2 regions of the Streptomyces sp. NPDC050625 genome follow, and region 2 is predicted to be linked to the other one. Evidence: predicted binding sites of a transcription regulator. Region 2 holds the regulator's gene; the other holds the start of a gene.

Region 1 (4,411 bases), on a different contig from region 2:
TGGCGCAGGATTACGCCCATGAGGAAGAACCTTGACAACGACCTGGGCACGGCCGTATGGATCAAATCGAGCTACAGCGCCGGCGGCAACGACTGCCTCGAAGTCACCCACGACTCCCCCACGCTCATCCCCATCCGCGACTCCAAGACCCCCCTCGGTCCGAAGCTCATGTTCCGGGCCGAGGCATGGTCGGCGTTCGTCGAGGACCTGAAGCGCGCCTAGCCGTCAAGTGACCGTGGGGGCCGCCCGCTTCTTCGCCAGTGTCGTGCTTCCACGCCCCGAGTAAAGGGCGCTCCGCGTCGCCTTCGGCGATGGCCCTGCGGGCCACCCTTGACTAGGGCCGCTCCAGCACGGGTGAGAAGCAAGCGAGTGGCCCGGAAAGACGGTGGCCGCTTGACGGGGTTCACGGGCAACCGTCGGCTGCGTGCCTGGCCGGGGTTCGCGGGCGCGGCCGCGCCTCGCCAGCACGCCGGGCTGGCTCAGCGGCTTGCGGATGGTGGGCAATGGAGCGCGGGGGCTGCGTGGCGGGACGCCGGGCCAGCATCGTCATAGGTCGGCGCCTACCGCAAGGGGCCCGTGATACCAACCGACGCGACCGCATCGACAAGGTCCGCGGCTACGCCGAAGCTGGTATCCCCATCCACCTGCTGATCGACCGGGACAACAACACGCTCGTCGTACACAGCGAGCCCAAGGACGGCCGCTACCAACAGTCCCCGGCCCACTCCTGGGGCGCCACCGTCGCGCCGACTGGAAACGCCCGAGGGCGGCACCCCCAGCCAGAAGCTGGGAGAGCCGCCCTCGGTCCGTAGGACAGGCGATCAACCGGAACCGGTCGATCAGAAGTCCATGTCACCGCCCGGCATGCCGCCCGGAGCGGCCGCGGCGGCCTTCTCCGGCTTGTCGGCGATGACGGCCTCGGTGGTGAGGAACAGCGCGGCGATGGAGGCGGCGTTCTGCAGCGCGGAACGGGTCACCTTCGCCGGGTCGATGATGCCTTCCTTGACCAGGTCGACGTACTCGCCGGTCGCGGCGTTCAGGCCGTGGCCCGGGGTCAGGTTGCGCACCTTCTCCACCACGACACCGCCCTCGAGGCCGGCGTTGACGGCGATCTGCTTCAGCGGAGCCTCGAGCGCGAGCTTCACGGCCTGGGCGCCGGTCGCCTCGTCACCCTGCAGCTCCAGCTTCTCGAACACCTGGGAGGCCTGGAGCAGGGCCACGCCACCACCGGCGACGATGCCCTCCTCGACGGCCGCCTTGGCGTTGCGGACGGCGTCCTCGATGCGGTGCTTGCGCTCCTTGAGCTCCACCTCGGTGGCGGCACCGGCCTTGATGACCGCGACACCGCCGGCGAGCTTCGCCAGGCGCTCCTGCAGCTTCTCGCGGTCGTAGTCGGAGTCGCTGTTCTCGATCTCGGCGCGGATCTGGTTGACCCGGCCGTTGACCTGGTCGGAGGAGCCGGCACCGTCGACGATGGTGGTCTCGTCCTTGGTGATGACGACCTTGCGGGCGCGGCCCAGGAGGTCCAGGGTCGCGTTCTCCAGCTTGAGGCCGACCTCCTCGGAGATGACCTCGCCGCCCGTGAGGATGGCGATGTCGCCGAGCATGGCCTTGCGGCGGTCACCGAAGCCCGGGGCCTTGACGGCGACGGACTTGAAGGTGCCGCGGATCTTGTTGACGACCAGGGTCGACAGGGCCTCGCCCTCGACGTCCTCGGCGATGATCAGCAGCGGCTTGCCCGACTGCATGACCTTCTCCAGGAGCGGGAGCAGGTCCTTGACGGAGCCGATCTTGGAGTTGGCGATGAGGATGTACGGGTCGTCGAGCGACGCCTCCATCCGCTCCATGTCGGTGGCGAAGTACGCCGAGATGTAGCCCTTGTCGAAGCGCATACCCTCGGTGAGCTCCAGCTCCAGACCAAAGGTCTGGGACTCCTCGACGGTGATGACGCCTTCCTTGCCGACCTTGTCCATGGCCTCGGCGATGAGCTCGCCGATCTGGGTGTCGGCGGCGGAGATGGAGGCCGTGGAGGCGATCTGCTCCTTGGTCTCGACGTCCTTGGCCTGCTCCAGCAGGGCGGCGGAGACGGCCTCGACGGCCTTCTCGATACCGCGCTTGAGGGCCATCGGGTTGGCGCCGGCGGCTACGTTGCGCAGGCCCTCCTTGACCAGGGCCTGGGCGAGCACGGTCGCGGTGGTCGTACCGTCACCGGCGACGTCGTCCGTCTTCTTGGCGACTTCCTTGACCAGCTCGGCGCCGATCTTCTCGTACGGGTCCTCGAGCTCGATCTCCTTGGCGATGGAGACACCATCGTTGGTGATCGTGGGGGCGCCCCACTTCTTCTCGAGGACGACGTTGCGGCCCTTGGGGCCGAGCGTCACCTTCACGGCGTCCGCGAGCTGGTTCATGCCGCGCTCGAGGCCGCGCCGCGCCTCCTCGTCGAACGCGATGATCTTGGCCATGTGAAGTGGTCCCTCCAGGACTGGGGGTGATTCCTTCGGACCGCGCCCGCGCCCGCGACGGACGGCCCACGGGCCGGTGGTTCCTTGCCCCACCCGCTCCGCGGCCTCACCGACCCGGTCCTTCTTTTGTCACTCTCACCTTCAGAGTGCTAACGCCAATGATTAGCACTCGCCCCTGTCGAGTGCAAGCGGCTCGGGAGGATACGCAGGTGGGCTGCGGCGTCACGGGGCCCGGGCGGGCCGGGCGGCACGGGCGTCGCGGGCAGACCGAAGGGCCCGTACCCCGGGAGGTACGGGCCCTTCGAAGATGAACAGAACGTCGGTGTCAGTCGACGCGTGCTTCAGCTGGTCGCCAGCCGGACCATGTCCGCCTGCGGGCCTTTCTGACCCTGCGAGATCTCGAAGTCGACCCGCTGTCCCTCTTCCAGGGTGCGGTAGCCGTCCATCTGGATCGCGCTGTAGTGGACGAAAACATCCGCACCACCGTCGACCGCGATGAAGCCGTACCCCTTCTCCGCGTTGAACCACTTGACGGTGCCCTGAGCCATGCCTAACTCCCCTATTACTGGCCCTTGCACAGATCCACACCTCGCGGATCCGGGTCAGACCTCACCCCCCATTGGCTTGGGGGCGTGCGCCGGAACGCGTCGACCGCGGCTGAATGTATCTGTCCAACTGCCGTCTGCAACAGGTCAATCGGACGAGAATTCTGGACGTGCGCGGTCCGGAATGTGGCGAGAATTCGCCTGAATTCAGGGCAAGTCGGGCCCTGCAAAAGGTATAAAAGCCGCAGAAAGCCCACACACTTTGGCTACTTCTTGTCGGCCTACGGCATGAATCCAGGGCTTCCGACCCGGAGATCGGGAGCGAGTTCCCCAACTGTACCGCGCTCAATCACACTGAATTGCCCCCTCCGCTTCTCTCACGGAGGGGGCAATCAGATGAACACTCGGTAACTGCCGTTACCCACGGTAATGATCAGCCGCCGGCGACCGCCGGGATGATGGAGACACCCGAGCCGTCGGGGGTCGCCGTCTGAAGGCCCTGCTCGAAGCGGACGTCGTCGTCGTTGACGTACACATTGACGAAGCGGCGCAGCTTGCCCTGGTCGTCCAGGACACGGGCGGCGATCCCCGTGTGGTTCTTCTCCAGGCTCTCGATGACCTCGGCGAGGGTCGCGCCCTCGGCCGTCACCTCGGCCTGGCCGCCCGTGTAGGTGCGCAGGATGGTGGGGATGCGGACGGTCACACTCATGCCAGGCCAGCCTCTCGGAAGGAGTCAAGGTTCGGGCGGATGGTCGCGGTCAGGCCCGTGCCGGCCACCGCGTCAAGCGTCTTGAGGCCGTCGCCCGTGTTGAGGACGACGGTGGTCTTGGTCGGGTCGAGGACGCCGTCCTTGATGAGCTTCCGCGTCACGCCCACCGTCACACCGCCCGCCGTCTCGGCGAAGATGCCCTCGGTGCGCGCCAGCAGCTTGATGGCGTCCACGACCTGCTCGTCGGTCACATCCTCCACCGCGCCGCCGGTGCGGCGCGCGATGTCGAGGACGTACGGCCCGTCGGCCGGGTTGCCGATGGCCAGGGACTTGGCGATGGTGTTCGGCTTCTGCGGGCGGACCACGTCGTGCCCGCCCTTGAAGGCCACGGACACCGGCGAGCAGCCCTCGGCCTGGGCGCCGAAGATCTTGTAGGGCCGGTCCTCGACAAGCCCGAGCTTGATCAGCTCCTGCAGACCCTTGTCGACCTTGGTGAGCTGGGAGCCGGAGGCGATGGGGACCACGATCTGGTCGGGCAGCCGCCAGCCGAGCTGCTCGCAGATCTCGTACGCCAGGGTCTTGGAGCCCTCCGCGTAGTACGGCCGCAGGTTGACGTTGACGAAGCCCCAGCCCTCGCCGGCCGGGTCGCCGATCAGCTCGGAGCAGAAGCGGTTCACGTCGTCGTAGTTGCCCTC
Region 2 (4,411 bases):
CTTGTGCAGGGCGTTCGCGCCGGACTCGGGGGTCGCGAGGAACGCGGTGCCGAGCTGGGCCGCGCTCGCGCCCGCCGCGAGGGCGGCGGCGATCTGACTGCCGCGCATGATGCCGCCTGCCGCGACGATCGGGAGGTCCACGGTCTCGCGGATCTGCGCGACGAGGGAGAGCAGTCCGATGCCCGCGCAGTCGTTCTCCGGGATGTCGCGGTGGGTGCCCTGGTGTCCGCCGGCCTCCACGCCCTGCGCGATCACCGCGTCGGCGCCGGCCCGCTGCACGGCGAGGGCCTCCTCGGCGGTGGTCGCGGTGACCAGGGTGAGTGTGCCCGCGCGGCGGAAGGACTCCAGCACCTCGCTGGTGGGGACGCCGAAGTGGAAGGAGACCACCGGCACCGGGTTGTCGAGGAGCACGGCGAGCTTGACGTCGTAACCGTCGTCGCGGCCGCTGTCCGGGTCGCCGAGCTCGACCTCGTACCAGGCGGCCTCGCCGGCCAGCTGGTGGGCGTAGACCTCCACGGCCGACGGGTCGGCGTATTCCGGATGCGGCATGAAGAGGTTCACGCCGAAGGGGCGGTTGGTGAGTCCGCGCAGCTGCTTGATCTCCTGGTACAGGCCGTCGGCGGTCTTGTACCCGGCGGCGAGGAATCCAAGACCGCCCGCATCGGACACGGCAGCCGCGAGCTGCGGGACGGAGACCCCGCCCGCCATGGGGGCCTGCACGATCGGATGAGGGAAGAGATCGGTCAGTGCGGAGGACATGACGGCATGTTGTCACGTCCTCCGATCAAGTCCGAATCCGGCCTTCCCTTGGCATACGCCATTGGCATACGGCCGGATCAGCGACCGCACGCTGCCCGGTCAGCGACCGTTGAAGGCGTCCTTCAGCCGCGAGAACAACCCCTGCTGACCCGGCTGACTGTGTCATCCCGGGGGCCAACCCCCGGAACCCCCGGCCGCCCGGTCAGCGACCGTTGAACGCATCCTTCAGCCGAGAGAACAGCCCCTGCTGACCCGGCTGGAACTGGCCCTGGGGCCGTTCCTCGCCGCGCAGCTTGGCCAGCTCGCGCAGCACCCGCTCCTGCTCGGGGTCCAGCTTGGTCGGGGTCTGGACCTCGACGTGGACCACGAGGTCGCCCCGGCCGCCGCCCCGCAGATGCGTGACGCCCCGGCCGTGCAGCGGGATCGACTGGCCGGACTGGGTGCCCGGGCGGATGTCGACCTCTTCGAGGCCGTCCAGGGTCTCCAGCGGGACCTTGGTGCCGAGCGCCGCCGCCGTCATCGGGATCGTGACCGTGCAGTGCAGGTCGTCGCCGCGCCGCTGGAACATGGCGTGCGGCAGCTCGTGGATCTCGACGTACAGGTCACCGGCGGGACCGCCGCCGGGGCCGACCTCGCCCTCGCCGGCGAGCTGGATGCGCGTGCCGTTGTCGACACCGGCCGGGATCTTGACCGTGAGCGTGCGCCGGGACCGCACGCGGCCGTCGCCGGCGCACTCCGGGCACGGGGTGGGGACCACGGTGCCGAAGCCCTGGCACTGGGGGCACGGGCGGGACGTCATGACCTGGCCCAGGAAGGACCGGGTCACCTGCGACACCTCACCGCGGCCGCGGCACATGTCACACGTCTGGGCGGTGGTGCCCGGCGCGGCGCCTTCGCCGTTGCAGGTGTTGCAGACGACGGCCGTGTCGACCTGGATGTCCTTCGTCGTACCGAAGGCCGCCTCGTCCAGCTCGACCTCGATACGGATCATCGCGTCCTGGCCCCGGCGCGTACGCGAGCGCGGCCCGCGCTGCGACGCCGTGCCGAAGAACGCGTCCATGATGTCCGAGAAGTTGCCGAAGCCACCGGCCCCGAAGCCGCCCGCACCGGCCCCGCCGGCCTGCGAGAGCGGGTCGCCGCCGAGGTCGTAGACCTGCTTCTTCTGCGGGTCCGACAGCACCTCGTAAGCGGCGTTGATCTCCTTGAACCGCTCCTGGGTCTTCGGATCCGGGTTCACGTCCGGGTGCAGCTCGCGCGCGAGCCGGCGGAAGGCCTTCTTGATCTCTTCCTGCGACGCGTCGCGACGCACGCCGAGAACGGCGTAGTAGTCCGTGGCCACTTACGACTCCGCCAGGATCTGTCCGACGTAACGTGCCACTGCGCGTACCGCTCCCATCGTTCCCGGGTAATCCATGCGGGTCGGTCCGACCACGCCGAGCTTGGCGACTGCCTCGCCGCCCGAACCGTAACCGACCGACACGACGGACGTGGAGTTGAGTCCCTCATGGGCGATCTCGTGCCCGATGCGCACGGTCACACCCGGATCCTTGGCCTCGCCGAGGAGCTTGAGGAGCACGACCTGCTCCTCCAGTGCCTCCAGGACGGGCCTGATCGTAAGGGGAAAGTCATGTCCGAAGCGGGTCAGATTGGCGGTGCCGCCGATCATCAGCCGCTCCTCGTTCTCCTCGACGAGCGTCTCCAGCAGGGTGGAGAGCACCGTCGAGACCGTGCCTCGGTCCTCGACCTCGAAGGCGTCCGGCAGGTCCTCGACCAGCTGGGGCACGTCCGTGAAACGACGGCCCGCGACCCGGCTGTTCAACCGCGCCCGCAGATCCGCCAGGGACGATTCCCCGAAGGGTGCCGGGCAGTCGACCATCCGCTGCTCGACCCGGCCGGTGTCCGTGATCAGCACGAGCATCACCCGCGCGGGCGCGAGCGCCAGCAGCTCCACGTGCCGCACGGTCGAGCGGATCAGGGAGGGGTACTGCACGACGGCGACCTGCCGGGTGAGCTGGGCGAGCAGCCGGACCGTGCGTGCCACGACGTCGTCCAGGTCGACGGCGCCGTCGAGGAAGTTCTGGATCGCCCGCCGTTCGGGGGCGCTCATCGGCTTGACGCCGGCGAGTTTGTCGACGAACAGCCGGTAGCCCTTGTCCGTCGGGATCCGCCCCGCGCTGGTGTGCGGCTGGGCGATGAAGCCCTCGTCCTCCAGGGCCGCCATGTCATTGCGGACGGTGGCCGGGGACACACCGAGGTTGTGCCGCTCGGTCAGCGCCTTGGAGCCGACCGGCTCCTCCGTGCCGACATAGTCCTGGACGATGGCGCGCAACACTTGGAGCCTGCGTTCGCTCAGCATTCGCGCACACCTCCAGAAATGTCGTGATCTTGACGCCCTGCCTGGCACTCTGCTCGCCCGAGTGCCAGAGTTCCCCGGCCCAGTGTACGGCGGTGGGGTACGCCCCGGGCAAGGCCGGTCATGCGCCTTCGCGCCCGTGGTGGCCGTCACGGATAGCGTCGCCGTATGACGGTGACTTGGGAAGAGCTGGGGTGGGAGCGGGTGGCCGCCGGGGTGGGCAGATGCCGGCTGCCTGGCTGGGACTGCACGGCGGGGCTGGTTCTCGGTGAGGGTACGGCGCTGGTGGTGGACGCCGGGTCGAGCCTCGGGGAGGGCGCGTGGTTGCGCGCGCGGGCGCAGCGGCTCGCCGGTCACCGTGTGACCCATCTCGCGCTCACCCACCCCCACTTCGACCATGTCTTCGGCGCGGCGGCGTTCGCGGGCGCGGAGGTGTTCGCCGCGGTCGGCACGGACGCGGTGTTCGCGTACGAGCGGGAGGAACTCCGCCGGGACGCGATCCGCAACGGGCTGCCCGCCCGGGAGGCGGAGGAAGCGGCCGATGCCCTCGTCCTGCCCCGTCATCCGGTCTCCGGCGAGTGGACGCTGGACCTGGGCGGAGGCCGCCAGGTGCTGCTGGCGAACGTCGGCCCGGGCCACACCGCCCATGACCTCGCGGTCCTGGTTCCGGGCGACCCCGAGGTGGTGTTCTGCGGCGACCTCGTCGAGGAGTCCGGCGAGCCCCAGGCCGGCCCCGACGCCGTACCGTCGCGGTGGCCCGCGGCCCTCGACCGGCTGCTCGCCCTCGGCGGTGAGGACGCGCTGTACGTCCCCGGTCACGGAGCGGTGGTCGACGCGGGCTTCGTCCGACGGCAGCGCGACGAGCTGGCGGCGCGTTTCGGCGTGTCGTGAGCGGGGGTACGGCGGTTCTCCTATCGTCATCCGAATGCGCCAGTACTCGCCGGACCTGACCCCGCCCTGGAAGAAGCCCGTGCCGGTCCCGGAGGTCCCGGCGGACCCCGGTCTGGTGGTGGAGGAGCCCGGCACCGGTTTCTGCGGCGCGGTGATCCGCTGCGAGGCGGGCACGGTGACGCTGGAGGACCGCTTCGGCAAGCACCGGGTGTTCCCACTGGAGCCGCGCGGCTTCCTGCTGGAGGGCAGGGTGGTGACGCTGGTGCGGCCTTCGACAGCGCCGGTACGTCCCACCCGTACCGCTTCCGGCTCGGTCGCCGTCCCCGGCGCACGCGCGCGTGTCGCCCGCGCCGGCCGCATCTACGTCGAGGGCCGGCACGACGCGGAGCTGGTCGAGAAGGTGTGGGG

The links. The regulator HrcA, encoded in region 2, represses chaperone genes, less so after heat shock. The targets are predictions, from matches to a motif close to TTNGCACTCNGNNNNNCNGAGTGCNAA.
Region 1: groL (chaperonin GroEL) is a predicted target of HrcA. The motif match lies at 2,589-2,615, and genes of this name have one in related genera.

Annotation. Positions count from the first base shown of each region.
Region 1 is NZ_JBFAIQ010000011.1:199,293-203,703, forward strand. It holds gene AB0I54_RS25115 (helix-turn-helix transcriptional regulator) at 1-35, shown strand, start outside; gene AB0I54_RS25120 (DUF397 domain-containing protein) at 19-222, shown strand; gene AB0I54_RS25125 (Uma2 family endonuclease) at 504-812, shown strand; gene groL (chaperonin GroEL) at 840-2,462, opposite strand; gene AB0I54_RS25135 (cold-shock protein) at 2,804-3,010, opposite strand; gene AB0I54_RS25140 (MoaD/ThiS family protein) at 3,441-3,716, opposite strand; gene thrC (threonine synthase) at 3,713-4,411, opposite strand, start outside.
Region 2 is NZ_JBFAIQ010000003.1:132,212-136,622, forward strand. It holds gene AB0I54_RS08130 (nitronate monooxygenase) at 1-759, opposite strand, end outside; gene dnaJ (molecular chaperone DnaJ) at 962-2,098, opposite strand; gene hrcA (heat-inducible transcriptional repressor HrcA) at 2,099-3,115, opposite strand; gene AB0I54_RS08145 (MBL fold metallo-hydrolase) at 3,281-4,003, shown strand; gene AB0I54_RS08150 (DUF3097 domain-containing protein) at 4,038-4,411, shown strand, end outside.